Regions from separate parts of the Butyrivibrio fibrisolvens genome, predicted to be linked through region 1. Evidence: riboswitches for the same ligand, from Rfam matches in the RefSeq annotation. Region 1 holds a riboswitch; each other region holds the start of a gene.

Region 1 (10,601 bases):
ATATAAGAGAATCCGGAGGCGGAGGAATAGCGATAGAGCCTGATGGAACAGAAAGACCTCTTACAGAGGAAGAGTTACTGGCAGACCTTGTTAATGATGTTGACGTGGAATACTATGATGACGGTAGAGTTATCCTGTATTTCATGGATCAGGTAGTGGATATCACTGACAAATTTGAAGATGGTCGCTGTTATGTTTTTCTTGATGGAGAGGATGAAGATCTGTACGTAACAGTCAGGTATCAGAACGGCTGGGCCATAAGCCCTGATAAGTATCCGGAATACTGATCATGCACAGCCCAAAACAATTGTGACTATCAGTGCAAGCGTTAGAAGCTGCACAACAAAAGGCGAAATGAGAACATTAAACTCATTCCGCCTTTTGACATTTTATATGCGCCATATAATCGCGCGTTTATTTATATATGATAAGACTTCAGCAAACAATAGAATTATTCAGTCGCAAGCTGGAAGAAATTCATCTTCTGGTTAAGCGAATCTGCAAGATCCTTAAGATCTGATGCTGAGTTACTGATAAGTGCAAATGTAGCATTGAGTTCTTCCATAGAAGCATTGGTCTCTTCTGTAGAGGCTGCGTTCTGCTGAGATATAGCAGAAAGCTCTGCAATAAGGTCGATGAGCTGAGCCTTGGAAGAGTTGAGCATATTAACCTTATCAGATATTGTCTGGGTGTTCTGCTCTACGCTGTTTACTCCTGTTACAACGCCGTCCATATCAGACTTTGTGCTTGTAAGCTGGGAGCTTTGCTCATTGAAGGCTGCATTTAGTTCTTCTATTATTTCCATACTCTTAGTAGAGTCTGTTACGAGATCTTCTACTATCTCATTGATAGTTGTAGCAGCTGTACTTGACTGCTGTGCAAGAAGACCTATCTCATTAGCAACTACGCCGAATCCCTTACCATAGTCACCGGCTCTTGCAGCTTCGATAGAAGCGTTAAGTGACAGAAGGTTGGTCTGGCTTGATATCTCAGTGATAGAGTGAGATGCATCAGCAATCTTCTTAACAGCGTTGTTGGTAGCTTTGATCTGAGCATCGATATCAAGCATTGAAGCCATAACAGTCTTGTTCTGTTCCATAAGGCCGTCGAGAGCTTCGACAGTTCTCTTGGCAGCAGTGAGCATCTGGGTTGTAGCACTTGAAAGGTCTTCTACGCTTACTCCGATCTCATCAATGCTATCACCCATTTCGTTAGTATTAGAAGCAGATGTCTCTACGCTTTCAGCCTGAGATACAGCACCTTTACTGATATCACCTACAGCTTCTGCAACCTGAGTTGATACATGTGAAGCTGTTTGAGCTGATGTAGAGAGGCTATCACCTGACTTTGTAACTTCACCCGAAAGTGCAAGTGTTGCAGAGATAACTTCGTTTAGCTTGTTCTTAAGACCGTCAGCACTTCTTACAATGTCACCAAACTCATCTTTACGACTAATATTCTTACTATCAAATGATGCAGAAAGGTCTCCATTGCCAAGCTTTTCAAGACCACTTACAACGTCTTTTACAATTTTCTTTGATACAAGAAGCATTGTTAAACCGATGATGAAGCTTATTAATAGTACAACTGCGCTCACAGCATTCATTTTCATTGCAGCAGAAGAAAGACTGGATTCCACATCTTCTGTAGATCTTCCTGCAAAAATCATTCCAACTACTGATCCGTCAGAGTTTCTGATAGGGAGATAATATGCATACCAGCTGTTGCCACCAATCTCAAGATCTGTAGAAAGGTATTCACTGCCACCGCTGATAACGGTACTGGTAACTGCTTCGGAGGCGGTTGTTCCTTCCATACGAAGGCCGGTATCTGCGTCAGTCAGAGTTGTTATCTTTCTAACATTTTGGAAGAATACTGTATAAGATATTCCGGTTTTTTCACTAAGTGAATCTAGCTGACTCTGAAATATGTCATGAATAGCTACGTCACCCTTCATAAGTTCATTATCACTGTTAAGTGACCAGTCGCCTGACCATTGACTTGCCATCTCGGATACTTGTAGTGCAGATATATGAAGTTCTTCGGCAAAAGAGTCGTAGTAGGCTTTTTTGACCATAGACACGCCTACAGCCGTTACAATAATAGACATAGCTATAAGCATAAGAAGAGCAGTACCGCACAATTTTCCAATAAAAGAGAATTTAGATTTCTTCATTTGTAACCTCATTCATAAAAATAAGCACGAAGGACCAATGTCTACGTGCTTAAATGTCTGAAAGTGATCACGATTTCAGATTCATATAAATGCAACTGGCTGACATTTCAAAGTCCCTGTAGTTTTGCGTCACAGACTTTCGTCTGCTTTGCCTTTGTTTTTGTTTTCGTTAACACACAAAACGAAATTATACATAGTTGCTATTTCATTGACAATATAAATAATCGACAAAATAAGTAATAGTATTTGATAAAACGTTTGGGAAAAATATATAATCGCATAGAAATCTTTTTTGTTGTAGATCAGCCCTATCAACGATTTTACCCACATGCCGACATGATGTATTATAAATCGTAGGCATTGAAGTGTTTTTGTGCCTAGAATCCTTATATAAATTTTGTAGATATATGAAGACATTAGAAAGAAAACGAGGTTAGCCATGGAATTTAATAATGTACCAACACCATCTTATATAATTGATGAGAAGAAGTTGAAAGAAAACCTTGAGATATTAAAAGATGTAAGTAAAAGAGCAGGTTGTAAGATACTTCTTGCCCAGAAAGCATTCTCTGCATTCTGCGAATATCCCCTTATTGGGAAGTATCTTGCAGGAGCAACTGCAAGTGGCCTTTTTGAGGCAAAACTTGGTCAAGAAGAAATGGGACTTGAAAATCATGTCTTCTCTCCGGCATATAAGGAAGACGAGATAGAAGAGATTGCAAGAATATGCGATCACGTGATTTTCAACTCTTTTGCCCAGCTAAGTAAATATGGAAAGATCGTAGCTGATATTCATCAAGATCAGAATGATAAATCTGGAAGAATCGAAGGAGCAACTGATAGTAAAGAAAGCACTAATGAGACTTCGAATCTAGGAATCGGCCTTCGCATAAATCCGGAGTGTTCCACGCAGGAAGATGCTATCTACGATCCCTGCGCACCCGGATCAAGACTGGGGATAACCTTATCTTCATTTGAAAAAGGCTTATCAGACTATAGTGATGTATTTAACTATGTTGACGGCCTCCACTTCCATACTCTTTGCGAACAAAATAGTGATGATCTTGAAACAACTCTGAAAGCAGTAGAAGAAAAGTTTGGTAAGTATCTATCACTCCCCCAGATCAAATGGCTCAACATGGGCGGTGGTCACCATATCACTCGTGCAGACTATGATAGAGAAAAGCTTATCAGTTGTATAAAAAATATAAAAGAAAAATACAATGTAGAAGTATATCTCGAACCTGGCGAAGCCATCGCCCTGAATGCCGGATATCTTGTAACTCAGGTTCTTGATATTGTAGACAACGATCTTAAGATACTGGTACTAGATGCATCAGCAGCATGTCATATGCCTGATGTTCTGGAGATGCCATATCGTCCTCCGCTTAGAGATTCAGGTGAGGCTTCTGAAAAGAAGTACACCTACAGGCTCTCTTCCTGCACCTGCCTTGCAGGGGATATTATAGGCGATTATTCTTTTGACCAGGAGATACAGATAGGAGACAGGCTGGTATTTGAAGATATGGCTATATACTCCATGGTCAAGAATAACACCTTCAATGGAATGTGCCTTCCATCAATATATGCCATGGATGAAACAGGTGACGTAAGACTTATTAAGAAGTTCGGCTATGAAGACTTTAAGATGAGATTGTCTTGATAACATAATAACTAACCATATGTTTGAGGATTGTTGGAGTTTTGTATAAATGTATCAATCTTCAAACACATATTTTTAAAACTTATAATACTTGGAGTTTGTCATGAAGAAATTAGAGCTTAAACAGTTTGATCTTGCGCAGATTGCAGACAGCGGTCAGTGCTTTAGGTGGACCAGAATTATGGAAGATGAGACAGGTGGTGCCACATCTGATATAGAATCCGGAAAGATTAAATACAGGATAATAGCATTTGGCAAGATCCTTAACATAGAGCAGGATATGACATCTGGCATTGTCACCATGGATTGCAGTGATGCAGACTTTGATAATATCTGGAAAGATTATTTTGACCTTGATACAGATTACGGCAAGATAATAGATCGTATTCCGGAGGATGACAGTTATTTAAAACGTGCTGCTAGTGCCTGCGATGGAATCCGTATTATAAGACAGGATCCTTGGGAGACCCTTATTACTTTCATCATATCTCAGAGGAAAAATATACCTGCCATAAAAGCATCTGTTGAGAAAATCTGTAAGGCAGCAGGAAGTGTAATAGGAGAAGCCGATGGAGAGAAGCTATACGCTTTCCCTACACCGAAGCAGCTTTCATCTTTATCTATGGATGACTTAAATGCCTGCAGCCTTGGCTACCGCGCCCAGTACATATATAAAGCAGCCCGCGCTGCTGTTGATGGAGTAGTTGATCTTGATAAGTGGAAGAGCCTTGGTGATGAAGAGCTTTTTGACAAACTGTGCTCATTGTACGGAGTTGGCAAGAAGGTTGCAAACTGCACTATGCTCTTTGGTTTCTACAGACTTGACTCATTCCCGATCGATGTATGGATGAACAAGATACAGGATAAATATTATCCGGAAGGCTTTCCTATAGAAGCATACCGCCCTTACGGAGGAGTCATGCAGCAGTATATGTTTGCATACGAAAGAAGCATTGATTTCTGAATCAAAATGTAATTGCAGGATTTATGGAGAATAATAATGATCACTCGTTATAAATATTACGAGTGATCATTATACGTTTTATTCATATGTACTTGCGACAACTTCAAATCGTGGAAGCAGTAAGGAGACATAACCGTGTCCTGAGGACATGATTATTCCTCTTTTTATAAGTCTGTCGCGATATCTTGAGAAAATAGAGGATGTCATACCGGTTTTTTTGCATATTTCACTAACTTTTGTTTCATCTTTTTTTATTGCAAGAACAACATCTTTATCCTGCTTTGATAGAGATGACCATATTTTTTTGTATACAAAATCATCCAGCATATCATCAAGTTTTAAAAGAATATCGCTTAGCTCCATTTCATCTCTATGTTCATAGTAGAGAAGACCAAGCGCTTGAAAAGCGAAGGCATATCCCTTGGTTATCCTTGCGAGGTTCTTTGCACTATCAACATCAATTTGAAAAATATCAGAATATTGTTTTGTTATCTGATGTAGGCTAAGAGGCTCTAGAGATATTTTGGGAGTTCTTAGAAGAAATGTTAGAGCCGGATCGTTCTGAATTGCATAAATATTTTCATATAAACCTGTCATTAATAAGAAAACAGGATAATCTTTCCTTACAAATATTTGGAACTGGCTGGCAAAGTGACGCATATTTTCATCATGCATTACTTCGTCAATAGTAATGACCACTTTCTTATTATGCTTTTTTAATGAAGACAGTATATTATCTATGATACTAACGCTGTCTTGTGGAGTATCATTTCCATTAACACCAATACCAAAACCTGCAATTGATATATTAAATCCTTGATTGAGGAAATCAGGAATTTTTTTGCAAGAGTCGATTAACCGCATGGCGCAGTCGTTGATCAGATTCTGTGTGGAGTTAAGATCTATTACTATCCAGTCTTTGTTTTTTCTAAGTTCATTTGTTATGGAAGTCATAAGGACTGTTTTACCACTGCCCCTTATTCCTTCTATGAGATACGCTTGGCTGATTGGATTTTCGGCCTCAAATGTACTTAAGATCATGTCTGTATTTTCATATCTGTTTATATATTCATTTGGTTGTTTTCCAAAGGTAAGGGTGAATGGATTATTCTTCTTCATATATTTATATCCTTTCATAATCCTTCATAGTTTAATTTGCTTTCATAATTCTTCATAATTTATTATACTTTCATAATTCTTCATAATTCAATATATTTTCATAATTCTTCATAATTCTTTTGGCCATCATAAAGTGCTGTGAATAGCACATTAATATAAAGAATGGCGATTTATAAGTGCGTATGACACTATAAATCGCCAATTGTGTGCCTCTTGCGGCGCATGTTTATTATAAAAGTATGATTTTGATCATAGAATTGTAGTTTCTATTTGTAGCATTCAGGTCGTCTATCCCTGAATACTCCCCAGCTCATACGCATATCTCTAAGTTCATCGAGATCAAAAGTCGCTGTAAGAACTTCTTCCTTGTCTCTTGATCCGTCTGCTACTATGGCACCTGTTCCGTCTGTGATAAAGGATGAACCATAGAACTTAAGGGACGATGACTGATTATTGTTCTCCATACATGGTATTACGGACTCTGTTCCGATTCTATTAGCAGCTGCAACAGGCATAAGATTGCAACCTGAATGCCCCTGCATACAGCGGCGCCAGTGAGGCATGGAATCTGTATCAAGAACCGGCTCTGATCCTATAGCTGTTGGATATAAAAGGATCTCAGCACCCATAAGAGCCATATATCTGGCTGTCTCCGGGAACCACTGATCCCAGCAGATTCCAACACCGACCTTGCCAAATCTGGTATCCCAGACTTTGAAGCCGGTATTACCCGGTGTGAAATAGAACTTCTCCTGATAGAAATGATCATCCGGGATATGGGTTTTCCTGTATACTCCAAGTATACTGCCATCAGCATCTATCATAGCGATAGTGTTATACAGGACAGTTTCATCCTTTTCATAAAAGCTTATTGGCATGACTATTCCAAGCTCAGCCGCAACCTTTTTAAAATGGTTAACGGCAGGATTGTCTGAAAGAGGAGTTGCATACTCATAGTAATCGTATCTTCTCTCCTGACAGAAATACGGGCGCTCGAAAAGCTCAGGAAGAAGGACTACGTTCGCACCCTTTTGGGCTGCTTCACGAACAAGCTTATCTGCTTTTGCAATATTCTCATTAACGTTAGATGTCATCTGCATCTGGCATGTTGCGATAGTAACTTTTCTCATTATCGTATTATTATCCTTTTAATTATCCTTGATCGTCACTTCTATTTTTAATAAGTGGGGCTATCGTTAATTTGCAGGTATCTGCTGCGTTATACAGTGGATATTGCCGCCACCTACGATGATCTGTCTTGCAGGTATCCCTATAACTTCTCTGTCAGGGAACAGGGCTTTAAGTTTTTTGATTGCAGCCTTGTCATTAACATCTCCAAACTGGGGAACAAGGACTGCTTCGTTACAGATATAGAAATTTACATAGCTTGCTGCAAGCCTTTCGCCTACCTGCCTTGTATCTTCGCCTTCTGCAAACTCGTAACCCTCAAGCTCTTCTTCCTTGATACATACAGGCTTTTTAGGAATTAGCAGCTTGTGTACTTTGAGCTTACGGCCCTTGGCGTCCTTGGTACTTATAAGTACCTGTAGGTCAGCTGCGCTCATCTTGTACTGTGGATCATCTGTATCATCTGTCCATGCTAGGACTATTTCGCCGGGCTTTGTGAAGGCGCAGACGTTGTCAACATGTTCGTTGGTTTCATCATTATATATGCCATAAGGGATCCAGATGACTTTCTTTGCTCCCAGCATGTTGCAGAGCTTGTCTGTGATCTTGGCTTTTGACATCTTGGGGTTACGGCCTTTGCTAAGAAGACAGCTCTCCGTAACTATAACTGTTCCTTCGCCGTCAGAATGGATAGCGCCTCCTTCAAGGACGAAATCCTGAGCATCATATACATCTGTATCAAGAGCCTTACATATCTTAGATGCTGCCGCGTTATCATTCTCATAATCCGGATACAGACCGTCTATGTCTCCGCCCCAGGCATTGAACTTCCAGTCGATACCTCTTATACTGCCTCTTTTGTTAGTAACAAAAGTAGGTCCCACGTCTCTTGCCCAGCTGTCATCAGTAGGGATCACAAGGACATGTATGTTAGAGGAGCCTTCTTTGAAAAATGTATCAGGTACTGCCTCTCCATTTTGTACATCGATGATATCTGCATCAAGAGATTTGGCAGCATCCTTGGCATGCTCCTTATCTGCCAGCATATACATTACTTCATGCTTGGCAATCTCTTTTGCAATCTGAGCGAAGACTTTCTGAGCTTCTATTCCTCCATAGGGCCAGGAACCGGGCCTTACAGGCCAGATCATTATTGTTCCAATATGCTTTTCGAATTCGCCAGGCATATGGAAACCGTCAGCCTTGGGCGATGTAATTAGTTTTTTCATATATTCTCCGGAATCTATATATTTTGCCATAAACAGTCAAACAGGAAATCTATATATGCAGATTTCCTATTAGTGATATTTAATATTATTGGGACTTTGCACTTGCCAAACATACGCCACCCTTTGAGGCAGAGCCGATACGGACCGTTTATAATATATTTTCGTATCTTTTGAAGGTGTTATAAAATTCAGGAGCATTATATCTGAATCTTTATATTCTTCTTAGGGTCCACATGTCTGAGCGAAGCGAGTTTGGACCCTAGAATATAAAGATCCAGATATCATGCCCTGAATTATAACACCTTCAAGATACGAAAATGTATTATAAACGGTCCGCATCGGCTCTGCCTCAGAGGGTGGCATATGTTTGGCAAGTGCGAAGTCCCGGTAATATTATTTTATCAATCAATTCTTAACCCATGATGCATGCAGTGTTACATTAGGGAATACCGTCTCATAAACAGTTGTCTTACTTCCTTCGTTGGTAGATACGTAGATCTTTCCGGTGGACGGGTCTATACTGATGTCTTCTACCTCTTTGGAGATGTCAATAGACCAGGTTCCTGCATAATCACCAGACATTGTGAATACGTTGACCTTCTGGTTGCCCTTCCAGTTATAGGCATCAAAACATGCGGTAAGTGCATATATGAAGTTGCCGTCTACAGTCATGCCCTGTATGCAGTAACCTTGCTGGTAGTTGGCACTTACATCTTTCCAGCCTGCTATCTCAAAATTGTAATTTACAAGGAAGAAGCATGCTTTGCCGTTATCATTTTTGCCCATTACATAATAGGCACCATTATAATAGGCAATAGCATATACATTTTTGACACCTTCTATATGGTGGGTTGTGACATAATTGAGGTTCGAATCAACCTCCATGATATCGGATGCATATCCGGGGCGTGTGCCACCTTCTGCGATATAGATATGTCCGTTATCTGTGTTATAGCATAAAGCATTGCCATGATCGAACCATAGGTTATGAACCTGAGCGACAGTCTTGCCTGCTGTGAGGTCGTACTTGACGAGATTGGTCTCGTAGTGGGACAGGTCGCCGGCATAGTAGCTTGCATCATTGATAGATGCTGCAAATACTACGTATCTATGGGAGTTCTGTGTGAAAACAGTTGATCCCTGAACACTCTTAAATGAATAGTTTGTATATACACTGGGCTTACCGGCGCTTATAGTCTTAAGCTTGGTAGAGCGCATATTGCATTTGCGAAGGTTGGAAACTGCCTGGCCGTTGGCATATACGTTGCCGCTGTTATCAACCCATCCTGCAAAAGTATAGCCATCTTTGGTATATGCATTAGCCCGAAGCGATGTAGTCTGATCATAGCTTATAAGCTGATCATTCATACTGCCGGATGTAGCACCATTGCCGTCAAAAGAGATCTTGAATACCTGCGGTTCCCAGGATGCATATAACTTTAAATTATCAACGCCTGTGTACATAACAGAGCCCTGATCCGCATATCCTACCCCGGTGCCGTCACTACTTGTATTCCATCCGCGGAAGCGGTAGCCGGTTCTTGTATATTTGTTGGCAGGAAGAGTAGAAACTGATGTGGTACTAAAGGCAGCAGCGCCCATCTCGCCTGTTCCACCGTTAGCATTAAATGTTACCTTGTAACTGCCGGCTGCATAGACGTTTGTACTGTTACCTGAGAAAAAAACAATAACGATTATTACTGATAAGAATGCAAAGAATCTTCTCATATTTTCACCTCGTAAGTCATGTTGCTAATTGGATGAATCGATATGAGACGAGACAGGCGAAAAATCAGTAAGCCATGTCTCTAACACCAAATTCAAACAAAAAACAAGAAATTCTAGTAATATGGACGAAACGTAGTTATATTATATCATATAAGGGATAGTCATTCTTTTGTGCATATAGTAGAAATTTGCCCCTTAGAATGAACATTATTGATTTGTATAAGAGGTTCTTAGTGATGTTAAGAGATGTGAATTTTGAAGATATATCTGATGGATTTGTATATAAGCCTGATGATCTTGTAAATGTAGGTTGTAACGAGTGCATGGGCTGTAGCGACTGCTGCAGGATAACAGGAGACTCCATAATCCTTGATCCATATGACATCTATAACCTGTGCAAGGGTCTTGGCCGAAGCTTTGCAGATATGATGGAGAAGGAGATAGAGATAAGACTTGTTGATAACTTAATCCTACCCAATCTTATAACCTATGATGAAGATCATCCTGACAAAGAAGAAAAATGTGCCTTTTTAAATGATGAAAACCGCTGCACGGTGCATGCATTCAGACCGGGCTTTTGTCGCCTTTTCCCAA
Region 2 (10,601 bases), 2.0 Mb from region 1:
GTACCAAGATCGATAGGATGCTTAGCAAAAAGAGCTTCCTTGGCAAAATCCTGAACACTGTAATTAAGAGACTTGGCAAAAGTCTCGATAAATGAACCGCAGCCTGAAGAACAAGCTTCGTTGAGCTGAACTGAATCAACAGCCTTGTTCTTGATACGGATGCATTTCATATCCTGACCGCCGATATCAAGGATACAATCGACTTTGGGATCGAAGAATGCAGCTGCATTATAATGAGCGATAGTCTCAACTTCACCATCATCAAGCTGGAATGCTGACTTCATGAGAGACTCGCCGTAACCTGTAGAACAGGAGCGGGCTATACGTACGCCTTCCGGCATCAGCTTATATATCTCCTGCAAAGAGTTAATGGCAGTCTGCAAAGGAGAACCGTTATTGCTTGAATAGAATGAATACAGAAGATCACCGTTTTCTGATACAAGAGCACACTTGGTAGTTGTAGATCCTGCATCTATTCCAAGGAATGCATTGCCCCTATAATTGTCAAGAAGTGAAGTCTTGACCTTGTACTGATCCTGACGCTTCTTGAATGCATCATAATCTTCCTGAGTAGGGAAAAGAGGCTCCATTCTGGCAACTTCAAACTCCATATGGATCTTTTTGGAAAGTCTGGAAACCATCTCATTCATATCATAAGAAATAGCTTCCTCGGCATTCATAGCACTACCCATAGCAGCAAAAAGGTGAGAATTGTCTACATCTATAGTATGCTCATCATCAAGCTTTAAAGTCCTGATAAAAGCATTTTTTAGTTCTGACTGGAAGTGAAGAGGACCACCAAGGAATGCAACATGACCTCTTATAGGCTTACCGCAGGCAAGACCTGAGATAGTCTGATTGACAACTGCCTGGTATATGGATGCAGCAAGGTCTTCCTTGGTAGCACCGTCATTGATAAGAGGCTGGATATCAGTTTTTGCAAATACACCACATCTTGCAGCGATGGTATACAGAGAATTGTAATTTTTGGCATACTCATTAAGACCGGCCGCATCAGTCTGAAGAAGAGATGCCATCTGGTCTATAAATGAACCTGTACCGCCTGCGCAGATACCGTTCATACGCTGTTCAACATTGCCGTCTTCAAAATATATGATCTTGGCATCTTCACCGCCAAGTTCTATAGCAACATCAGTTTTAGGAGCAATTTCTTTAAGTGCTGTAGATACAGCAACAACTTCCTGGACAAATGGAACTTCAAGATGCTTGGCCAGATTAAGACCGCCTGAACCTGTTATCACAGGATGGATCGTAACGTTGCCAACTTTGGCCTGAGCCTCTTTGACGAGCTCGGCAAGAGTCTCACGTATATTGGCGTAATGTCTCTTATAATCAGCAAAAATCAGTTCATGTTCCGGATCAAGAAGTGCAACCTTTACAGTTGTAGATCCAACGTCAATGCCAAGTGTGTAGTCTTTTGAAATCATCTAAACCTCCGAATGAAATTACCAAAAAGCCGAAGATAACTGTAATATTACACATCGTCTCTTAACAAAAAACGGCGGCAGCGTCCCTAGTCAGTACACTAGCGTTAATCTTGATGCTGCCACATAATTGTAATTTCATATTCAACTATAATTTCTTATTAAAAGGAAATCCCTAAAAACATTCTTAGTGATTATAAAACATGACCGGTATTTTTTCAATGTGCTACTTTACTATAGTTAAAAAATCCAAGTTAAAAAACTATAAAGTGTTTGAGAAATATTTGCGCTATTCATTTACAGAAAATACAATAAATGCTAAAATCAAGGATGAAGAAGCGCAGTGGGATGTAAGTACTTACCGACTGCGCTTAATATTGCCACATTAAGTTTTATTATCGCGCATATGTAAATATGAGCACTTGTTTTTAGTTTGTATTTTCTATGGATTTTTGGCGATAAATACATGAATATTTAAGAGGTCATTATGTTCAATAAACTTGAAAGAAAATTTGGCAGATATGCCATCAGAGATCTTACGATCAAACTTATGATCGTTTATGCCATAGGATATATGGTATGTCTTATGGGAAGCCAGGCAGATCCGTTATTTGTTGATAATTATATCAGCTTCAATCCATACATGATCCTTCATGGACAGATCTGGAGACTTGTAACATGGATCCTTATACCACTTCAGGATAATTTTCTTTTGTATGCGATCTCTATCTTGCTTTTCTATATGCCAATCGGCAGAACCATGGAAAGCGCCTGGGGAGATTTTAAATACAATCTGTACCTGTTCCTTGGATTTATTATCACTATCATTGCAGGTTTTGTCCTCTATGGAGCATATGCTTTATATGGACTTTCATTAGGTGCAGAAAGTGAGACATTTTCTCAGATTCTGCAGCTTATAGGCACAGCTGTCGGAAGCTGCACAATTCCTTATTATATTACGATGTCTATCTTTTTTGCATATGCTGCAACATTCCCGGATGCGACTGTACTTCTTATGTTCATCATCCCAATCCAGATGAAGTGGCTTGGAATTGCATATGCAGCTCTTTATGGATATAAATTTGTAATGTCTATTGTAACTTTGATAAGAGCTTTTGCGCAGTATGGATTTATGACAGGATGGATAGGCGGATGCGGTATCATAGCAGGTATCATAGTGCTTATAGCTTCACTCATTCCGTTTGTTATTTTCTTTTTTGGAGACCGTTCCAGCAGACTTAGGAGAAAGGCCGGAAGATACAGACCTTCAGAAGTAAGAAGAAGAACAGAATTCAGACATAATGTTGAAAATGCTAAAAAGGCTCAGCGCATGACAGCTCCAGGATCTGCACATCATAAGTGCGCCGTATGCGGACGTACAGAGATTGATGATCCAAACCTTGAGTTCAGATACTGCTCCAAGTGTAAAGGAGCCTATGAGTATTGTCAGGATCACCTCTTTACTCATGTTCATGTTGAGAAATGATCACATTTGCACGATTTACTGATATATTTCGTTTTGAGCTGATAACGAAGACTTTTTACCAAATATATTGCATGCTCAAATATAAAGTTTGAGTTAGAAAATTAATTATACACAGAATAGGAAATATTGATATATGGATAAAGAAAAAGAATTTGCCGCATTACTTGCTGATGTTACTAATCTTGGAAGACAGCAGAAAGGTATTGTTTCTAAGGAGCAGGTAAAAGAAGCTTTTGATAAGCTTTCACTATCTGATGATCAGCTTGCGCTTGTATATGATTATCTTAAGAAACATGGAATTGGTATAGGAACACCGGCTGACCCTGAAGAATTCCTTACAGAAGAAGAACACAACTATCTTAAAGATTATATCGAATCCTTATCAGAACTTCCGGAAGTAACGGATAGTGAGAAGATTGGTATTACAATATCTGCAATGTCAGGAGATAAATCAGCACAAAACAGGCTTATAGAGATCTATCTTCCTACAGTTCCCGATGTTGCCAAGATGTATGCCGAACAGGGCGTATATATCGAAGATCTTATAGGTGAGGGCAATCTGGTACTTACATCCGGTGTCACAATGCTTGATGCCATAGAGAAACCTGAAGAAGCTGAAAGCTTCCTTACCAAGATGATGATGGATGCGATGGAAGAGCTTATATCTGATAATCTTGATGAAGATGCCAGAGGCCAAAAGGCTGTCAAACACGTTCAGAAGGTTGCTGACAAAGCAGCAGAACTTGCCAAAGAGCTTAGAAGAAGCGTAACAGTAGAAGAACTTGCTGCAGAAACTGACCTTACAGAAGATGATATCATCGAAGCTATCCGCATGACAGGCAATAACATAGAAGATATAGATTTTAACGAAGAATGAATCTGATCTGATAATGATTCAGTAGTCAAATAGGGCCATTGAAAAAATTCACAATTAAGCTTCGGGGGCATTATGAAACAGTTTTTGTATGAAATCGTGAGTAATAGCAAAAAGGACAACTCTTTTGACGAAGCAAGAAGATATGCAAAGGAACATGAGGATTTTCAGGTTCTTGCTCATATTTATTTTGGATATGCTCAGCTTGATAAGACAATGGAGATGGTATCATATTTGAAATCTCTTTTCCCGGGAATCAAAATTGCCGGTTCCAGTTCTTGTGGAGAGATCAAGGATGGGCATCTTACAGATCGTTCTATTCAGATATCCATATCTTTTTTTGAAAAGACTAAGATTAAAACAATTATATATGATTGCAGGGATAGGAGCGAGTTTGATAACGGCATTCTCATGCAAGAAATGGTTGACAGCGATCCTTATGCAAAAGCTGTAGAAGTAATTGTTGCAACTCATTCAGGACTCCATGCTCAGAAATTTTTTGATGCTCTCGAAAAGTGTAATGAATCTGTGGCTGTATTCGGCGCAGCTGCTGCCAAGTATGATGATACAAGTGATACCTTTGTATTTAATGAAGATGGAATATCCCTATTTGGTATAGTATGCGTATTGTATTCAGGTGAGGACTTTCATATCAGTACAGCTTATGCACTTGGCTGGAAGGAACTGGGTCATTCGATGACAGTCACTAAGGCCGAGTCTGAGAAGCTATATGAACTAGACGGCGAGCCTGCTTTTAATGTATACAAAAAGTATTTGAAAATTCAAAATGACAGTTCTTTTTCCAGAAATGCACTGGAATTCCCGCTTATGTATAGTGAATATGGTGTTGACGTTGCCAGGATCTCTTTAAAATGTGCCAGTGACGGAACTCTCTACCTTGGCGGAGAACTAAGAAACGGTGATATAGTAAGACTTGGCTATGGTGATCCTGTAGCCATCCTGGACAGTGTATACGAAGCTCAGGACAAGATCAGATTATTCCAGCCTCAGGCGATATGGATCTATTCCTGCATGACGAGGATGAGTTTCTGGGGAGATGATATTGACTGCGAAATATCACCCTTTGATAAGATCGCTCGCACGTCCGGATTCTATACATTTGGTGAATACATAAGGATTGGCAAAAAAATCTATATCCATAATGCAACTCTTATTTCAATTGGTATGAGAGAGAACGCTCCTGCAGGAATCCCTGTAATGGCTCTTCCAAGGCTCACCCAGAAGAAAATGAGTGGTGAAATATCCATGGTTGAGCGCCTTGTAAGCTTTATTCAGGCGACAACAGGAGAACTCGAAAGACTTAACAAAAATCTTGCTCAAAAGGCACTAACTGACGATCTGACCCGAATATATAACAGGCGCAGGATAGAAGAAATAATGGAGAGCTTTATTGAAGAAGGTCGTCAAAGCCGCGATCAGATTTTCTTCCTGCTTATGGATATAGATTATTTTAAGCAAGTCAATGATACTTATGGACATGACACCGGAGATATTGTTCTTAGAAAGGTTGCAGGCATTCTTAAGAATTACATGAATGATGATTGTGTTCCCGGAAGATGGGGCGGTGAAGAGTTCATGATCGTAGCTCGTAATATCACCAAGACCATGGCTCTTGACCTTGCTGAGAGTATCAGAAGAGATATCTGTGATGAAGATTATGATCCGGTTCCGGAACTAACTGTATCTATAGGTATAGCCGGTATGTCTCCAAACGATAATATTCTGGAATTATATAAAAGGGTGGATAAGGCTTTGTACCATGCCAAAAAAACCGGAAGAAATTGTGTGTTTTTCAGCACTGACTGATATCTTTGGACAGATGGAAGGATTAATAGTTTTTGACATCTATCTTGTTATTTGCTGCTAAACTTATTCAATAGTTAAGACGAATTAACCCTTTGTTAGTGCTACAATATAAGGCTTTGTACATTCTGACCTGGGAAACTAAAGAAAACCGGTGGTCATTTTTTGTAAATATTACACAATAAAAAAATGCGGGATTTTCGCGTTTTTTGAAAAAAGGTGTTGATTTATTTAAAAAAATCTGTTATATTTTACTACGTTGAATCCACGAGATAATCTTTAGCAAAATAAGCGAAAGCTTATGACGCAAAGCTATAGGGCCTGTAAAATGGCAGCCAGTTGCACTGTACTTTAAATTCTTGCCGTCTGCTTTATGCAGACGGTTTTTTACTTGTTATTGTTAAAAAATAATCTTTTTTCACTCTTTCTCCGATATATTTATATGACGTAGGCGGTAAAAGGATTTTTATCGTTCTTAATATGATCATAATATTTTTATGAAACTCCCAGAACTAAGGATTGGCTTAGTTAGCACAGTATGAGAGTAAATAATAGTCTTAGGTCTAAGATCTTAAAGTCTATGCTTTGTCTTATAACAGTTATTATCATGACTGTTTCTTTTGCATTGCCGCAAACTATAAGATATTCCAAAGCTGCGCCTCCGGAAGCTGAAAAGCTTGATGATGAACCGGTAGAGGCGAATTTCTATGGAGATATAGCGCCATCTTCTGATATAGCTAATTACAAAAACGGAAAAATAGGGACAAGGACAGTTAAAGTTGGATATTTTATGATAGACGGCTTTCAGATGTATGATGAGAATTATGGATATTCCGGTTATTGCTATGATTATCTTCAAAAGATCCGAACCTATACCGGGTGGGATTATGAATATATAGGAGATGATGAAGATATAGCATTCTCTGATCTGTACAGGATGACTGTTGAGGGCGAGATCGACCTTATAGGCGGTATAACCTGGACACAGGAAAGGGCTGATAAGCTCATCTTTTGCAATGTGCCAATTGCTATGGAGTATACGACCATATTTGTAAAAAATGGCGATACAACTTTTCTTGCCGGCGATTATTCCAAATGGAGAGGCATAAGGCTTGGAATTGTCAGAGGGACTACATATGTTGACAAAGTCAGGGATTTTGCAGAATCGAATTATTTTACCTACAAGGGATATTATTATGACAGTGATGCAGATCTAATTGCTGCTCTTGAAAACGGCGATATTGATGCCTTTGTTTCCGGAAGTTCCCATAACTTTCCCGGAGTTTCAATTTTGGCACAGTTTGATCCAAGCTATTTGTTTTTTGCCACAGGACTTGATAATAGTGACCTCATGGACAGTCTTAATCATGCTCTTTCTCAGATAGAGACTGTTGATGCAGGCTTTAAAGAGTCACTTATGTCCAAGTATTATCAGGGCAACGGCACTAGTAATATTACATTCACATCCACAGAGAAACTCTATCTTGATTCTCTTATAACTAATAACAGAACCTTTACTCTTTTGGTCAATCCCGATAACTGTCCATTATCTTATCTCGATGAAAACGGTAAACCATCAGGTATCCTTGTAGATATGACAACTTCTATACTTGACAGTATAGGCCTTTCATATGAATTTTATGAAGTATCTGACAGATTTGAATATATAAATGCTTATAATGAGCAAAGAGCAGATATAGTGATCGACTTTATATCGGATTTTGGCCGGTCCGAAATGGGAGGATATTACGAGTGTGATTCCTATTTTGATACCTCTCTTGCCAGTGTCCATAATGATAAAGAATATTCTTATGATACGATCGTAAAAAGACATGGAGACGGAATCTTTAATGATAGTATACTTCAAAGCCTAAGCGATACTGATAATGTTGTATTCCTTGATTCTTTAGAAGCTACAAGGCGTTATCTTGTAGCTCATCCCAAAGCCTGTACAATGCTGCCCTTGGAAAGCGCAGTAGTGCTTGTCGGACAAGAAGAGACCAATGCACTTGTTGCTGAAGATATATCTTATAGAAATCTGCGCTTTTGCATGGCTGTTAACAGTAGCTGTGGCAATTTCCTTATAGGAATCTTTAATAAAGCATGTAACTCTTTTCCTCAGCAAAAAAGAGCTGAGATCATCAGCAGATATGATATTGACAATTACACACCGAAGACCTTTAGAGCCTTCATATATGATAACCCTATGTACGGCTTTGTAGTTATTGTTTCAGGTCTTGTCATCTTCTTTTTGGTGATCATAAATCATATTGGCAAAAGAAACAGACGTAAGGTTGAAGATCTTAACCAGAAGCTGTCTACAGCGCTTGATGGAGAAAAGAAAGCGTCTGAAGCCAAGAAGAGATTTTTCAGTAATATGAGCCATGATATGAGGACGCCTCTTAACGGGATACTGGGGCTTACCAGAAGCGTTATTCGAAATGGTATAAATTCGGTAAACAATCTGGATTATCTGTACAAGATAGAAGACAGTGCCAATTATTTGGAGCTGCTTATCAACGATTCACTTGCAATGAGTAATCTGGGAAGAGTCGAGATAGAACTAAATCCTCAGATGTGTGATCCCGGACAGGTCTTTGACAGCCTTAAAAATGTTGCACTTACCTTTGCAAAAGAAAGAGATATACGAATTATATTAAGAAGAAAAGAAATAGTAAACCTTCCGACAATGATCGATTATAGCAGACTTGAACAGGCGATACTAAATGTTATCTCCAATGCTGTTAAGTTCTCACGTAAAAGCGGTACTATCGAGATCGATCTGACCAGCAGCATGATAGACGATGGCAAGGTCGAATATACCTTAAGCGTTCAGGATCACGGAATCGGAATGAGCAGCGATTTTCAAAAGACGATGTTTGATGCTTACACGCAGGAAGACAGAGGTGAGATGACAGATCATGCAGGGACAGGAATAGGGCTTTCTGTTGTCAAATCTATCGTCGAGAAGATGAATGGCAGAATTGATATTAAGAGTAAAGAAAATATAGGAACGATAGTGACTCTTGTCTTTGTATTTGATGTCTGCGCAGGAGCCATGCTCGATGATCTGCAAGAAGATTATGAGCAAAAAAGCCTTGAAGGTAAGACTGTTCTGTACTGCGAAGACAATGAGCTTAATATGGATATAGTATGTGCTATCCTTGAAAGCGAGAATGTCAAAGTGGAAAAAGCCTGGAACGGCAAAGAAGGTCTTGATACATATACAAACCTTCCGGAGGGAACACTTGCAGCAATACTTATGGATATCAGAATGCCTGTAATGGATGGCCTTACTGCTGCCAGAGCCATAAGAAATTCAGGCAGAGAGGATTCAAAGACCATACCTATTATAGCTGTATCTGCCAATGCCTTTGAGGATGACAAAAAAGCTTCGAAAGATGCAGGGATGAATTCGCATCTGTCGAAGCCTGTTGATCCAAAGCTTCTGATAAGTGAGATTAAGAAATATGTATGCATATAGTTTGTATGATCGAACCTATCTGCTAATAAAATTACTCCGCCTTGTGGTAACTATGCTACAAGGCGGAGTATATTTATCTATAGAATAATCTATTTCTTGCGTATTCTGCGCTTTTTGAGCCATCTTATGATCATGAACCTAAGGATCAGGAAACCTGCAGAAGTTGAAGCTATGGCAAATCCTATGAATCCAAGAAATGGAATTCCAAATACCTGTGGCTTCATGTCGGTAGTGCAGATTATGGCAGAGCCGATAAGAAGACCTGTCAGACACATTCCAATAACAAGATTTCGTACAGACGTATAGACAAGCTCTGCAAAGGGACCTGAAATCTGAAGCCTTAGATTGGTTCTGGATTCTCCCTTTAGGTATTCTTTTAACGCATCTGTTGCAAGACCCGGAAGTTCTATTCCCTTACTTGCAGATCTGTAGAGTCTTTTAAGATTGGACTTAAGCTCAGTTTTTATATCCACGTCTTCAAGATATGTCTCACCAACTCTTGATGCAGCTATGTCGAACATATTGATATCAGGTGCGATAACTACAAGATCACCCTCTATATGTGCAAGGCCTCTTGCCAACATAGTAACGCCGTGTGGCAGTGCCAGAGAGTTACTCTTCATGATATCCATAAGATCCTGCATGGATTCCGGGATATTGATAGAACCCATGGAAAGAGACCCGTATTTATTTAGAAAGTCCCTAAGATTCTCATACAGTAAAGCTCTGTCTACAGGCCCGAACTCATCGCACAGGTCCATGACAGCGCTTTCCAGCATAGATACATCTCTAAGAGCGATACTTTCAACGCCTCTCATCATGATGCGGCGCTGCTGCTCGGTAAGTCTTCCCATCATCCCCATATCAAGCCATATGATCTTGCCATCCCGTACACACAGATTGCCGGGATGAGGATCTGCATGGAAGAAGCCATCATCCATTACCTGCTTGATGAAGTTATTGACAAGCTTCTGACCGATCTCATGGCAGTCATAGCCCATTTCTTCAAGCTTATTTATATCTGTTATAGATATACCATCTATATATTCCATAACAAGAACGCGGTCTGTAGTATATTCTTTGTATAGCTGCGGAACACCTATATAGGCCACGTCTTTGTTATTATGTGCAAATTCGGTTATATTGGCAGCTTCCTTTAAAAAGTCCATCTCCTGCTGGGCGACAGTCCACATCTCATCAAGGACCATGTCAAGATCCACCATGTTCCTAAGATCGCCAATCTTGGGCATAAGCGATACCAGGCGGTGTAGAAGACCTATATCGCGGGCCATGATATCGTAGATGCCTTTTCTTTGAACTTTGATCACAACTTCTTCGCCGTTTAATAAGACAGCTTTATGAACCTGTGCTATAGAAGCTGAGCCAAGGGGCTTTTCTTCGATAGAAGATAGGATATCTTTTATATCGCACATCCATGACTTTTCAAGGACCTCTTTGACCTCTTCAAAAGGCATGGGAGTTACATCT
Region 3 (10,601 bases), 1.4 Mb from region 1:
TAGTTTACAGCTGCCAGAGCTTCCTCGATGTAAGCTTCCCACTCTTCCTTACTGTGAGAACCAACAATAGGACTTGTAAGAAGACGTCCTTCGGAATCAACAAAGAATGTAGTAGGATATGCTGTAAGCTGAGCATAAGTTCTGAGCTCAACACTTGCGATGAGAATAGGATACTCAACACCTGTATCTTCAATGATATCCAGAGCATCAAGAACGATATCTTCCTGATAGTTGCCTTCTGAATCATATACATCGCAGGTCATACCAACGATCTCAAAGCCCTGATCCTTGTATTCCTGTTCAATCTCAGCAAGATAAGGCATCTCATTGATGCAAGGTCCGCAGAAAGTGCCCCAAAAGTTGATCATTGTTACCTTGTTGGAAGAAATATAATCGCCGGATTTAACAGTGTTGCCATCAAGATCTGTTAATTCAAAATTAAGAAGAGCTTCGTTGTCGAAGTCATCTGCTCCAAGAGCTTCTGGAATAAGGAAATCAACAAAAGTGATATTATCGATCAGCTCTGATGAATATGATAAAAACTCAATGTACTCAGCTTTTCTGTCTTCATCAAGATCAGCCAGAACGTTTTCATCAAAGTATGATGAATCACCTTCATACCAGGTATCTTCTCTATAAGCATAGTAGTTAAATCCTCCATTGCTGCCAAGATCAGCAACAACGTCTGTAGTGATGCCATAGTCCTCATAGACAAGATCCTCAACATTTACAGGATTGACATCTGCTTCGAGATCAACAATCTCATATCCTGTGTTATCAGGGTCATCCGGATTGATCCAGTAAATACTTGCATATCCAAACTCATCAGTTACAGAACCTCTGATACCAATACTGTCAGCCTTGTCCTTGAGCTCTTCAGGAACCTCGATCACAACACCAAGACCTGAAAGATCAATCTGACCATCAACTACACTGGCAGTAAACTTTCCATACTTCCACTGAGGAAGATCTGAAGCCTCTTCGACTGACGCTGAGCTGTCTGCTTCGTTTGCAACAACATCAGAGCTACTTTGAGTACTAGCAGCTTTTACATCACTCTCGTTGGACTCGTTTCCGCATCCTGTGAGCGCAGCCGCAGCTATAGTGCCTGTAAGAACTAGTGATATTATTTTTTTCATAATAGTTTCCTCCTGCCCGAATTTAAGACTTATTATCGCACCAACACTGGGATTTGACTACAATAAAATAATATATATTAGTTATAAGTTTTAGCTATAACAGATAAACATAACCCATTCATCGTCTCAAAACACCCTTTTGTCAAGTTCTGCGAAAGCATATCAGAAGCTGGCGAACCTGAGATAAAGCGAGTTACATATGTAGATCTTGATGGTCAAAATGGCAAGGAACTTATCCTTGATCTTGGAACTAATGCAGGCGTATATCTGATCCTGTCGCACATTGACGGTAAGTACTATGGAAATATGACTACTACAAGGTGTTTCGAAGAACTTCAGAATGATGGAACATATAGGGGAAGCGGCGGAGCAGGCGATTCCTATTACATGAGAGCGACAATCTCTACAGAATCCTATACAGAAGAATACATTGCCGAGTATCATGACGGTGTATTCACAATCGATGGCGAAGAAGTAGATGACTATGAAGGATGGCTTTCTGAGAATTTCTCAGATCCGGCTTATTGGTGGGAAAAGAACTAACTAACATATGGAAAGCTTGTTATAAGCATTTATTATTTATCTCCATAATGTCCACGACAGTGTGAGATGCAGATACGTCCATACATTGTGTAAAACTTAAAATTTTTGTATAATACGTTGGCGCGTATCAATAATTTTGACGCGTAAAAAGATTTTAAATCGGGGAGAAAATTAAATATGATAGAAACAATTTATGAAGAAAGATACAGGGGAGAAGGATTATCACCAGAGAGTGCACATTTTCTAAGCAGTTGGCTCATGATCCTATTTGGGCTATTCATACTGAATACTATTGCATCCATACTTAGTAGTGAAATAATCATAACTTCTCAAGATCTTTTAATTGTAGGCAATATTATAAGTTTTATAGTATCCATTGCCTATGGACTCATTCTTTTAAAAATCTCGTCTAAGGAAGAAAAATACCGTATAGCAGGCTATTGTTTTCTAGTAACTTCAGCAGCAGATGCTATTAAGCTTATCCAGATTGCTGCATCGGGGGCTTCTGAAGATGTTGATTTTATAGCCTTTGGATTTATTATCTCGCTGGTTTCCTTAATAGCGGAGCTTATTGGTAATTATAGTGAATTCACCGGTCATTCTAACGTACTTGAAGGAGTGGATGACGAATTATCAGAAATGTGGCTACGGTTATGGAAGTTGTATATAGGTTCTTTGATCGCTATGCTGTGTAGCATTATTCTAGCGTATGTTGTTGGTATGCTTCTGATCATAGGTGCAGTAATAGTAATCTTCATTGTAAGCATTATGAAAATCGTCTATATCTATCAGACATCGAAAGCATTAGACGAATACAATAAAAGACTTAGAAGTGAAGTATGAACTGACCGTATGGAATAGAAAAGGCGCAGGTTCACTGCGCTTTTTTGTTGTAGACTTGTTTCATTTTTAGGTTATTATCTTTTGGGTTCCGGATCAGGTTCCGGCCCTTCTCACTAGAAAAAACGATCATGGCTGACATCCATCCCCTAAAACCCACCTTTCATCAGAAAACATGCAAATATATCCCCATCCCGTGGTATCATTCATATATGCGTTTTAATGGAGGTCAGTGACAAGTATGAAAAGAAAAATAGTAGTAGCATGTATCCTCGCGCTCACACTTACAGGATGCGTCAATACGGATCTGTCGATGAATGACGATTCTACTGAGGAAGCAAGCAAAGAGAATGCAGCAGGTGAAGAGGATAGCAAGTCATCAGATGATCCATCTGATAAAAAAACAGAACAGACTGATGAAGAGGAAGATGAGACTTCCGAAGAGACAGATGAGGCAGAAGAATCTTATTCAGGCGATGGGTATCAGGTAGTAGCATTTGATGAAAACTCCATGAAAGTAACCATGGAGCCATTTGGCGAAGTTGAACTCATACCGCTTATCGATAAGGACGCAGGCAAGTGGTCTTCATTCAAGATAATGCAGGACGATACAGAACTTGCACAGGTGTATTATTCCCGTTATCACTCTCCAAAGGAAGATGATACATATTATGATGAGATTAGTGAAGTTGGAATATGCGACATCAATTTTGATGGTATCTCAGATGTAGTTGTAGTCGGAGATACTCAGGAAGGAGAGATGATCCAGATCTGTACCGGAGAGTATGAGGATTATAGTGATAGTTATAACTATAATACTTTTAATAAACCTGAAGCTATTGAGGACTATTTTGGAAGTGACTTTTCAGCAGCTGCAACTATAGCTTTTCTGACAGATGGACATCCCGATGGACAGTTCGACTCATATCAGGAAGCATATGAGATGATCGCCAGCAGATACTGCTTCGGCCATGACTATGCAGATTATGAGTATAAACTCATATACTTTGATGATGATGACGTTCCGGAGCTTGTGATCGATTATCCGGGCTACAGTGTCAGCATGTATACCTTCGCAGATGGAAAACTAATACTTTCCATAGATGACTGGGGCTACGGCGCAGGCGGTAACGGTGGTTACGACTACTATCCTAAAGCAGGTCTTGCAGTAAATTATAATACAGATTATGCTGGAGCAATTCTATATACCTATTACATGAAGATGGATGAAAACTACAAAGTCTCGGTGGCATATTCAGAGAAATACTATAACTATGAGGATAAAGATGGAGACGGAGTGCCTTCAGATGATGAACTTGATGATTGGTCTGAAGATTATGAAGGCAAAACAGAGTATGAGTGCTACACAGGTGAAGACCTGACACAGGACGAGATCGTAGACAGGATCAGTGATCTGGTCAAAGGAACCGGAGATGAGATAGATGGTCTTAGCGGCGATGAAAACCTGATAGAGCTCAATGATGAACTGACAGCACCTAGCTGGAAGGTTACAAAGCTTGAAGGAGAGGAAAACAGTTTTACTGTAGGCGGAGAGGAATTTGAACTTTCGGTAAATGTACCCGAGGAGTATTATAAAGAATTCATTCTTTCAAATGGCGACTCCCAGTACCAGAAAAAAATATTATGTAATACTGAAAACATGTTTTTAATAGAAAAAGCAAATGGAAAGAGCTATCTGTACATAAACATATTAGACGAGGGTAACAGCGACACATTGTATGTATTTGATCTGAACAATACCAAGATAAGCGAACCACGCATATATGAAGATTACTCTTTGTTCTATAATGACATCACAGATGCAAACAGTTTTGTACTTCTTAAAGCTGAGGATATCTTTGGCAGGTCTGTAGTTAAGAAGACTTTTACAGTTGGATTTGACGGCATGCCTGTTAGCGTTGATAAGTTTGAGTACTACGTAGGCATAGATTCTATCAATCCCGGCAATCCTGTTGGACAAACAGGTGAGACTATCGTGACCAAAAAGGAGATGACTTTAGATTCATCTGACGATATTGACAGTGAGTATTATTGGACCGAAAAAACTATTCCTGCAGGATCAAACCTTACACTGTACAAAACAGACGGAGAGACATATGTCGATCTTATCACCGATGATGGAGTAGGCGTCAGATTCAATATAGAAGATGGCGTTATATGCGGCGAGTATACAGTAGGTGACTTTGAGGATGTTCCGATGTTTGGCTGAGGAAGCGCCATGAACATATTGACATGACAGAAGGAAATAATTATACTTGAGTTTAACTAAATAACGATTACATATTTACGGTAAAGCCAGAGCGATCTGGTGACACAAAGCTATAGGGACTCTCAGAGTCAGCCAGTTGCATGTAACACGAGTAATGGGCATTGCAGCTGTGCAGTGCCTTTTTTATTACCTTTTGGGAAAAGAGATAGAGGATAAATACATGAGAATAGCAAACTTCAAGATAAACAGAATATTGGCGATGCTCATTATTATAGGACTGATAAGTAGCCTGCCGGGATTAACACTTACCAAAGCCCATGCCAAGAGCGACATACCGGCTTATACAGGAAGTGCATCAGTAGTCCTAAACGGCAATATACCAACCTTCGCAGCATCCGATATCACCACAGTATCATACGAACAGTATGGAGCACTTGATAGCCTTGGAAGATGTACAACAGCTGTAGCATGCATAGGTCAGGACCTCATGCCTACAGAGCCCCGCGGATCAATCGGAACTGTAAAGCCTACAGGTTGGAATCAGAACAAGTACCCAGGACTCGTTGACTCAGATCCGCCATATCTCTACAATAGATGCCATCTTATAGGCTACCAGCTCACAGGCGAGAATGCTAATGAGAACAACCTTGTCACAGGCACAAGGTACATGAACGTTGATGGTATGCTTCCATATGAAAACATGGTTGCGAATTACATAGAATCAACCGGTAATCACGTAATGTACAGGGTTACACCTGTATTTGAAGGCAATAACCTCCTGTGTACAGGAGTTCAGATTGAAAGCTACTCCGTAGAAGATTCAGGACAGGGAATCTGCTTCAACGTATTCTGCTACAACGTACAGCCGGGAGTTAATATCAATTACGCAGACGGCAGCAACAGCGCTATAGACGGATATGTTCTTATACCAAATGATGTGACAGAAGAAGATGTAACCAGAAGCACTACAGACCAGACCACGCAGCAGTATAGCTACGTTGTTAATACAAATACTAAGAAATTCCACTATCCTACATGCAGCAGTGTCAGCGATATGAAGGAAAAGAACAAAATGTATTATGAAGGAACGAGAGATGAGCTTGTAAATCTTGGGTATGATCCTTGTAAGCGGTGCAATCCATGAGAATGAGTAATTAGATGATGATAAAGTGTAAATTAATCAACGCAATTAACTAAAAAATGCTATAATTATATACGGAGGAGCGATAGCTCCTCCATTTTGCATTTACAGATAAACTTACGAGGAAGAACATGACCATAAAAGAAGACGAAGAAAAATACCTCATGATTTTCTGATGTACAAACAATGAGGATTTCATATGATTACAGCAAAAGAAGTATAAGAAATAAATACAAAAGACATTTTGAGTGTAAATAAAAGTTTTCATAAGTATTATTTTATTTTGAATACTTTGCATGGATATTTCATATCTGATAATTACAAAATTGTGGCATCACTCGTATATTATCGAATGAGGAATTAGAGTATGGGCATACTAAGAGATGCAGCTGTCAAAATTGCTAAAGATACGTTTGTATTGTTCGGAACAAGCGCAATTATAGCAGCCAAAGATCAACATGATCGAAAAAAGGAAGAAGAATCTGAAAAAAAGGAGGAGAAGATCAATAAAAGATTTAAATTGACTTCCTTTTTTAGCAAATATAAAAACCATTTATTAGCTATTTGTCATGAGAATGATGAAGATACGAAAACTTATGTGTTCTCAACTGCAGATAATAAGATAGAATTCTTTACAAGCTGCCCAGATAATTTCAATGGAATATTATTTTATGATTATGATGAAAATGTGATTGGTAGCGTGGTACTTGATAATCCTGATAAATCGGGCTTTTTATTTCACAAGAAGTATTCGCGGAATCTTATTTTATATATTGGAAAACGGCAGGTAGGAACAGTGGAGATTGTTATAGTTGGGAAAAGTAAGAGAATAAAGGTTCATTCAGATTTGTGGGATGTATGGCTAAACGCTAGAGATAGTTCCTTTGAGTCAGAGAAAGAGTTTAAGATAAAGCCAATGGATCTTTTTTCGAAGACAGCCTACCAGATTGGATTTAACGATGAAAGTAAAAGTCTATTGCTTGCGTTAACATTCGTTGCAGTCAATGAAGCTAAATGCATTATTAAAGATGTCAGATAGATTTAAACTCTGATACGGAGGGGTAATATGTCATATAGTGCTGATACATACAGGCATCATTTAGATAAGTGCGCATTTGATGCACTAAGTAAATTTCCAAGGTTCGTAAAGCTGTGTGAGGCGTATTCAGCCAATTATACAGAGATAATGGCTAAAATTCAAAATATGTCTGAACTTGTAAGACTTGGTGATAAGCAGATGCCGAAAGTATATAAGCTGCTTCCGCCTATATGCGATAAATTAGGTATTGATATTCCCGAGTTCTATTATATAAAAAGTGGGGATATGAATGCCTATACAGGTGGAACTACAAAGCCTTTTGTGATTGTTACATCAAAGCTAGTTGATGAGCTTAATCCGCAGCAACTATCAAGCATAATAGCCCATGAATGTGGACATATCGCTTGTAAACATAGTCTATATCATTCGATGGCTGAAAATCTTGTTAATGGGGTAGATAACAGCCCACTTAGATTATTTCCTGCTGTGAGAAAGCTGATTACTCCAAATCTTGAAAGAGCATTGCTGTTTTGGGACAGATGTAGTGAATTGTCTGCTGACAGGGCAGCTGTATTATGTGATGGCGGTGATGAGGCTTTAATTGACAGTCTTCTTAAGATTAATGGATACGGAGATGATATCAACAGACATGAGTTTGTTAAGCAGGCGCTTGATCTCAAGGATTTTATTGATGAAACCAAATCTGCTAAGGCTTTTCAGCAGATGTTGGATCAGTGGAATAGCCATCCAAGACTTGCTACCAGAGTATACGAAAGTCATACATGGGCTGAATCTGAAGAATTTTATAAGATTCTTGATGGTTCATATAATATTCCAGAAGAAGAAATTGAAGAAAAGGAAATAGTGGCTGCCAAAATAACTGTTTCAGCTGCTGATACAAACAGTAATGAGGTGCCACTTCCTGAAGGAATAAATCTTGATACAGAGCTGGAAAGGATTAATTACAAGCTGGAAAAGTACAATAATCGTGCAGATGGAACAGACTATGCATTTGCAGTAATTAGTGGTATTTATTCAGGAATTATTGATGCATTGTTTGTGGGGCAGTGTAGTATAACTCCAGAAGGAATTGGATTAAATCATAAGCAGGTCAATGAATTTATTCAAAAATATGCAAAGGCGAGAGGATTTAAAAATGACAGATTAAAAGATGCAATCGTTGATCTGGAGAAGGCTTTTAAGGTTGCACAGGATAATGTATGGAAGGGTGCTGGTATAGGAGTTTCTGCGAGTAATCACCATCTTGCTGATCTTGCACACCATCCTACGCCGCTTGGACTTATGTCCGCTATAATAGTTCAGTTTCTAAGGATAGGAACGTTTGTTAATAAAGAGGGTAAGTGGCATTTTGTTTTAGCAAAGACAGACGTAGGTGATATTGTTGAAATTCTTTCTCCTGCTATTATAACAGGAATACTTAACTGGCTTGTTTCTTTGGCAGAAAAAACATATGAGGAAGAAACAGATCAGGAAGTTCCTAAAGCGCTTCATGGCATTGTTCATGTTGTTGCATCAACGCCTCTGATCATAGAGATTGCTAAGTGTGCAGATAACTGGTTTGGCCATCTTGTTAGTGATATGGGTGGTTCGAAGAATACTGCCGGTGGAGGAATGGGAATACCTGGTATATTTGTTTCCTTGCTATATGAAATATCGGGACTTCCAATTCTTAAAGACTCGGGGCTGCCTGCTTTTGTTAATGATCTTTATGAACATCAGAAACTTGACCTACGACATGAGCTATCTATATACAAGAATCTTGGAAAACAGGTAATACCAGTTGCCTTAAATGAGATTGTTGTAAGATTAGGCTTTTTTATTAATCATCTTGCAACCGAATATGCTGACAATGGAATAGCTAATATCAGATGGAACAGAGTCGTTCCATTTGGAAACAGATCGGTAGATAGAATGATGATGATCGCAAGCATGACTTTTAACATTGCAGACACTGCAGATGCAGCGCTTCATGCCGGAATTGAATCATGTGGTAACTGGGTTCTTTTTGCTGGATCATTTGTTACAAGATACAACTATGTCGGTGCTGGCAGAGCTGCTCTTGCTATAGTCAAAGAGATATCGAACGAGAAGAAAGAGGCAGAGCTTATTCACCTTAAGCTCATTCTTACAGAAGCCAAAACAATTGATGTTATAGATCAGATAAGAATGTATCGAGATGCATTGGAAAAGAGAGTATCAGACTATTTGGCTGAAGATCTTAAAGCATTCCTGACTGGCTTTGATTATATGAATGAGGGATTTAAAACAGGTAATTCTGATCTTGTTATAAAAGGTAATGTGGTAATTCAGCGCGTGTTAGGTCGGGAGATCCAGTTTGCTGATCAAAAGGAATTTGATGAACTGATGGATTCTGATGATTCAATTATCCTATAACATAGTGAGGAAGTGCACATGGAGAAAAATGTTAATAATCTTGATATTGCAAAGAAGTTAGATACCACGATAAATTGCATAGATGATCTGCCGTTTTCAGCTATATCTCCTTTTAATGCTGCAAAGATCATTTATTACATGATGACAGTTGATGGAGAAATAGAAGAAAGAGAAGCAGAGAAGTTCAACCTGATAGGAAAGGAGTTGGATCCTGATTTTGTAAATCGAAGGGACTATATTGTTAAGGCTTGTAAGAAGAATCTTGATAAAGCAGGTGATGGCGAGGACTATTATGAGGTTGTACAAAACGGCGTTGAAGAAGCACTTCTTTCTAAGCAGGTATTTGATAAAGGATATGTTCCTTCGAAAATGCTGGTGTGGGATCTACTTGCACTTGTCTATAGTGACAATTCTTATAATGATTTAGAGAAGAAGCTGATGATATACATAGTAAATAAGTTAAAAATCGCCAAGGATGTTTTTCTTGAAATGGAGAGCAGCTATCTTACAGTCAATGATCTTGAAAGAGAACTGGAATGGATTAAATCCACTAACAGGCCTTATCTGACGATTGATGCACAAGTAAAAGAAATTGAAAGACGGGAGCAGGTTATTTACGAGAGCATAAAAGCGCTCATTCTTCTGTAGGGAGGAAGGTATATGCCATTACCAATACTATTTATAGGAATAGCAGCCGTTGCAGGAAGCTTGGGAGTTGGAAAGACTATTAAGGCAGGGGTGGATTCATATACTGCCAAGGATATAAACAAGAAGGCCAATCAGATTGTTGAGGAGTCGACAGATTATCTTAATTGTCAGCGTTTTGCATGCGGAGATTCTCTAAAACAACTTGGAATTGAAAAGGTATATATCCTGAATAATAGCATGAAAGAGTTTCTGGATACCTTTACAAAGATAAAAAATGTTGACTTTAGAGAGTCTGAGGGCTTGCTTGAGTTAAGTAAGATAAAGCTTGATGAGAAGAACTTTACAGAGCTTAAGCAACTAGTGAATTTTGCAGTATCACTTGCTGGTGGCGGCGTTGCCGGGGCAGCAGGAGGTGCTTTGACTGCATTTGGGGCTTATGGCGCTGCGCAGGCATTAGCATGTGCTTCAACTGGAACTGCGATAGCATCCCTTAGCGGAGCTGCTGCAACCAATGCTACCTTAGCTTTCTTTGGCGGAGGATCTTTAGCTGCTGGGGGCCTGGGAATGGCGGGTGGTGCTGTTGTACTTGGCGGTCTTGTTGCAGGT

The links. Region 1 has a riboswitch for cyclic di-GMP ahead of I7804_RS04030 (methyl-accepting chemotaxis protein). Riboswitches for the same ligand answer to the same signal wherever they lie in the genome.
Region 2: another riboswitch for cyclic di-GMP. It lies ahead of I7804_RS12330 (ATP-binding protein); the one in region 1 lies ahead of I7804_RS04030 (methyl-accepting chemotaxis protein).
Region 3: another riboswitch for cyclic di-GMP. It lies ahead of I7804_RS15410 (DNA/RNA non-specific endonuclease); the one in region 1 lies ahead of I7804_RS04030 (methyl-accepting chemotaxis protein).

Annotation. Positions count from the first base shown of each region.
Region 1 covers NZ_CP065800.1:985,975-996,575, forward strand. Annotated here, with positions in the region: gene I7804_RS04025 (DUF4179 domain-containing protein) at 1-287, shown strand, start outside; gene I7804_RS04030 (methyl-accepting chemotaxis protein) at 452-2,176, opposite strand; cyclic di-GMP riboswitch class I at 2,264-2,339, opposite strand; gene nspC (carboxynorspermidine decarboxylase) at 2,616-3,839, shown strand; gene I7804_RS04040 (DNA-3-methyladenine glycosylase family protein) at 3,943-4,803, shown strand; gene I7804_RS04045 (ATP-binding protein) at 4,882-5,922, opposite strand; gene aguB (N-carbamoylputrescine amidase) at 6,189-7,052, opposite strand; gene aguA (agmatine deiminase) at 7,119-8,279, opposite strand; gene I7804_RS04060 (InlB B-repeat-containing protein) at 8,685-10,007, opposite strand; gene I7804_RS04065 (YkgJ family cysteine cluster protein) at 10,244-10,601, shown strand, end outside.
Region 2 covers NZ_CP065800.1:2,951,167-2,961,767, reverse strand. Annotated here, with positions in the region: gene I7804_RS12350 (2-hydroxyacyl-CoA dehydratase) at 1-1,448, opposite strand, end outside; gene I7804_RS12345 (zinc finger MYND domain-containing protein) at 1,933-2,931, shown strand; gene I7804_RS12340 (sigma-70 domain-containing protein) at 3,065-3,808, shown strand; gene I7804_RS12335 (diguanylate cyclase) at 3,881-5,632, shown strand; cyclic di-GMP riboswitch class I at 5,901-5,976, shown strand; gene I7804_RS12330 (ATP-binding protein) at 6,168-9,113, shown strand; gene I7804_RS12325 (ABC1 kinase family protein) at 9,203-10,601, opposite strand, start outside.
Region 3 covers NZ_CP065800.1:3,680,274-3,690,874, reverse strand. Annotated here, with positions in the region: gene I7804_RS15430 (TlpA family protein disulfide reductase) at 1-1,139, opposite strand, end outside; gene I7804_RS15425 (hypothetical protein) at 1,446-1,682, shown strand; gene I7804_RS15420 (hypothetical protein) at 1,860-2,525, shown strand; gene I7804_RS15415 (hypothetical protein) at 2,764-4,752, shown strand; cyclic di-GMP riboswitch class I at 4,822-4,896, shown strand; gene I7804_RS15410 (DNA/RNA non-specific endonuclease) at 4,973-5,896, shown strand; gene I7804_RS15405 (hypothetical protein) at 6,261-6,932, shown strand; gene I7804_RS15400 (M48 family metallopeptidase) at 6,960-9,347, shown strand; gene I7804_RS15395 (hypothetical protein) at 9,366-9,995, shown strand; gene I7804_RS15390 (hypothetical protein) at 10,008-10,601, shown strand, end outside.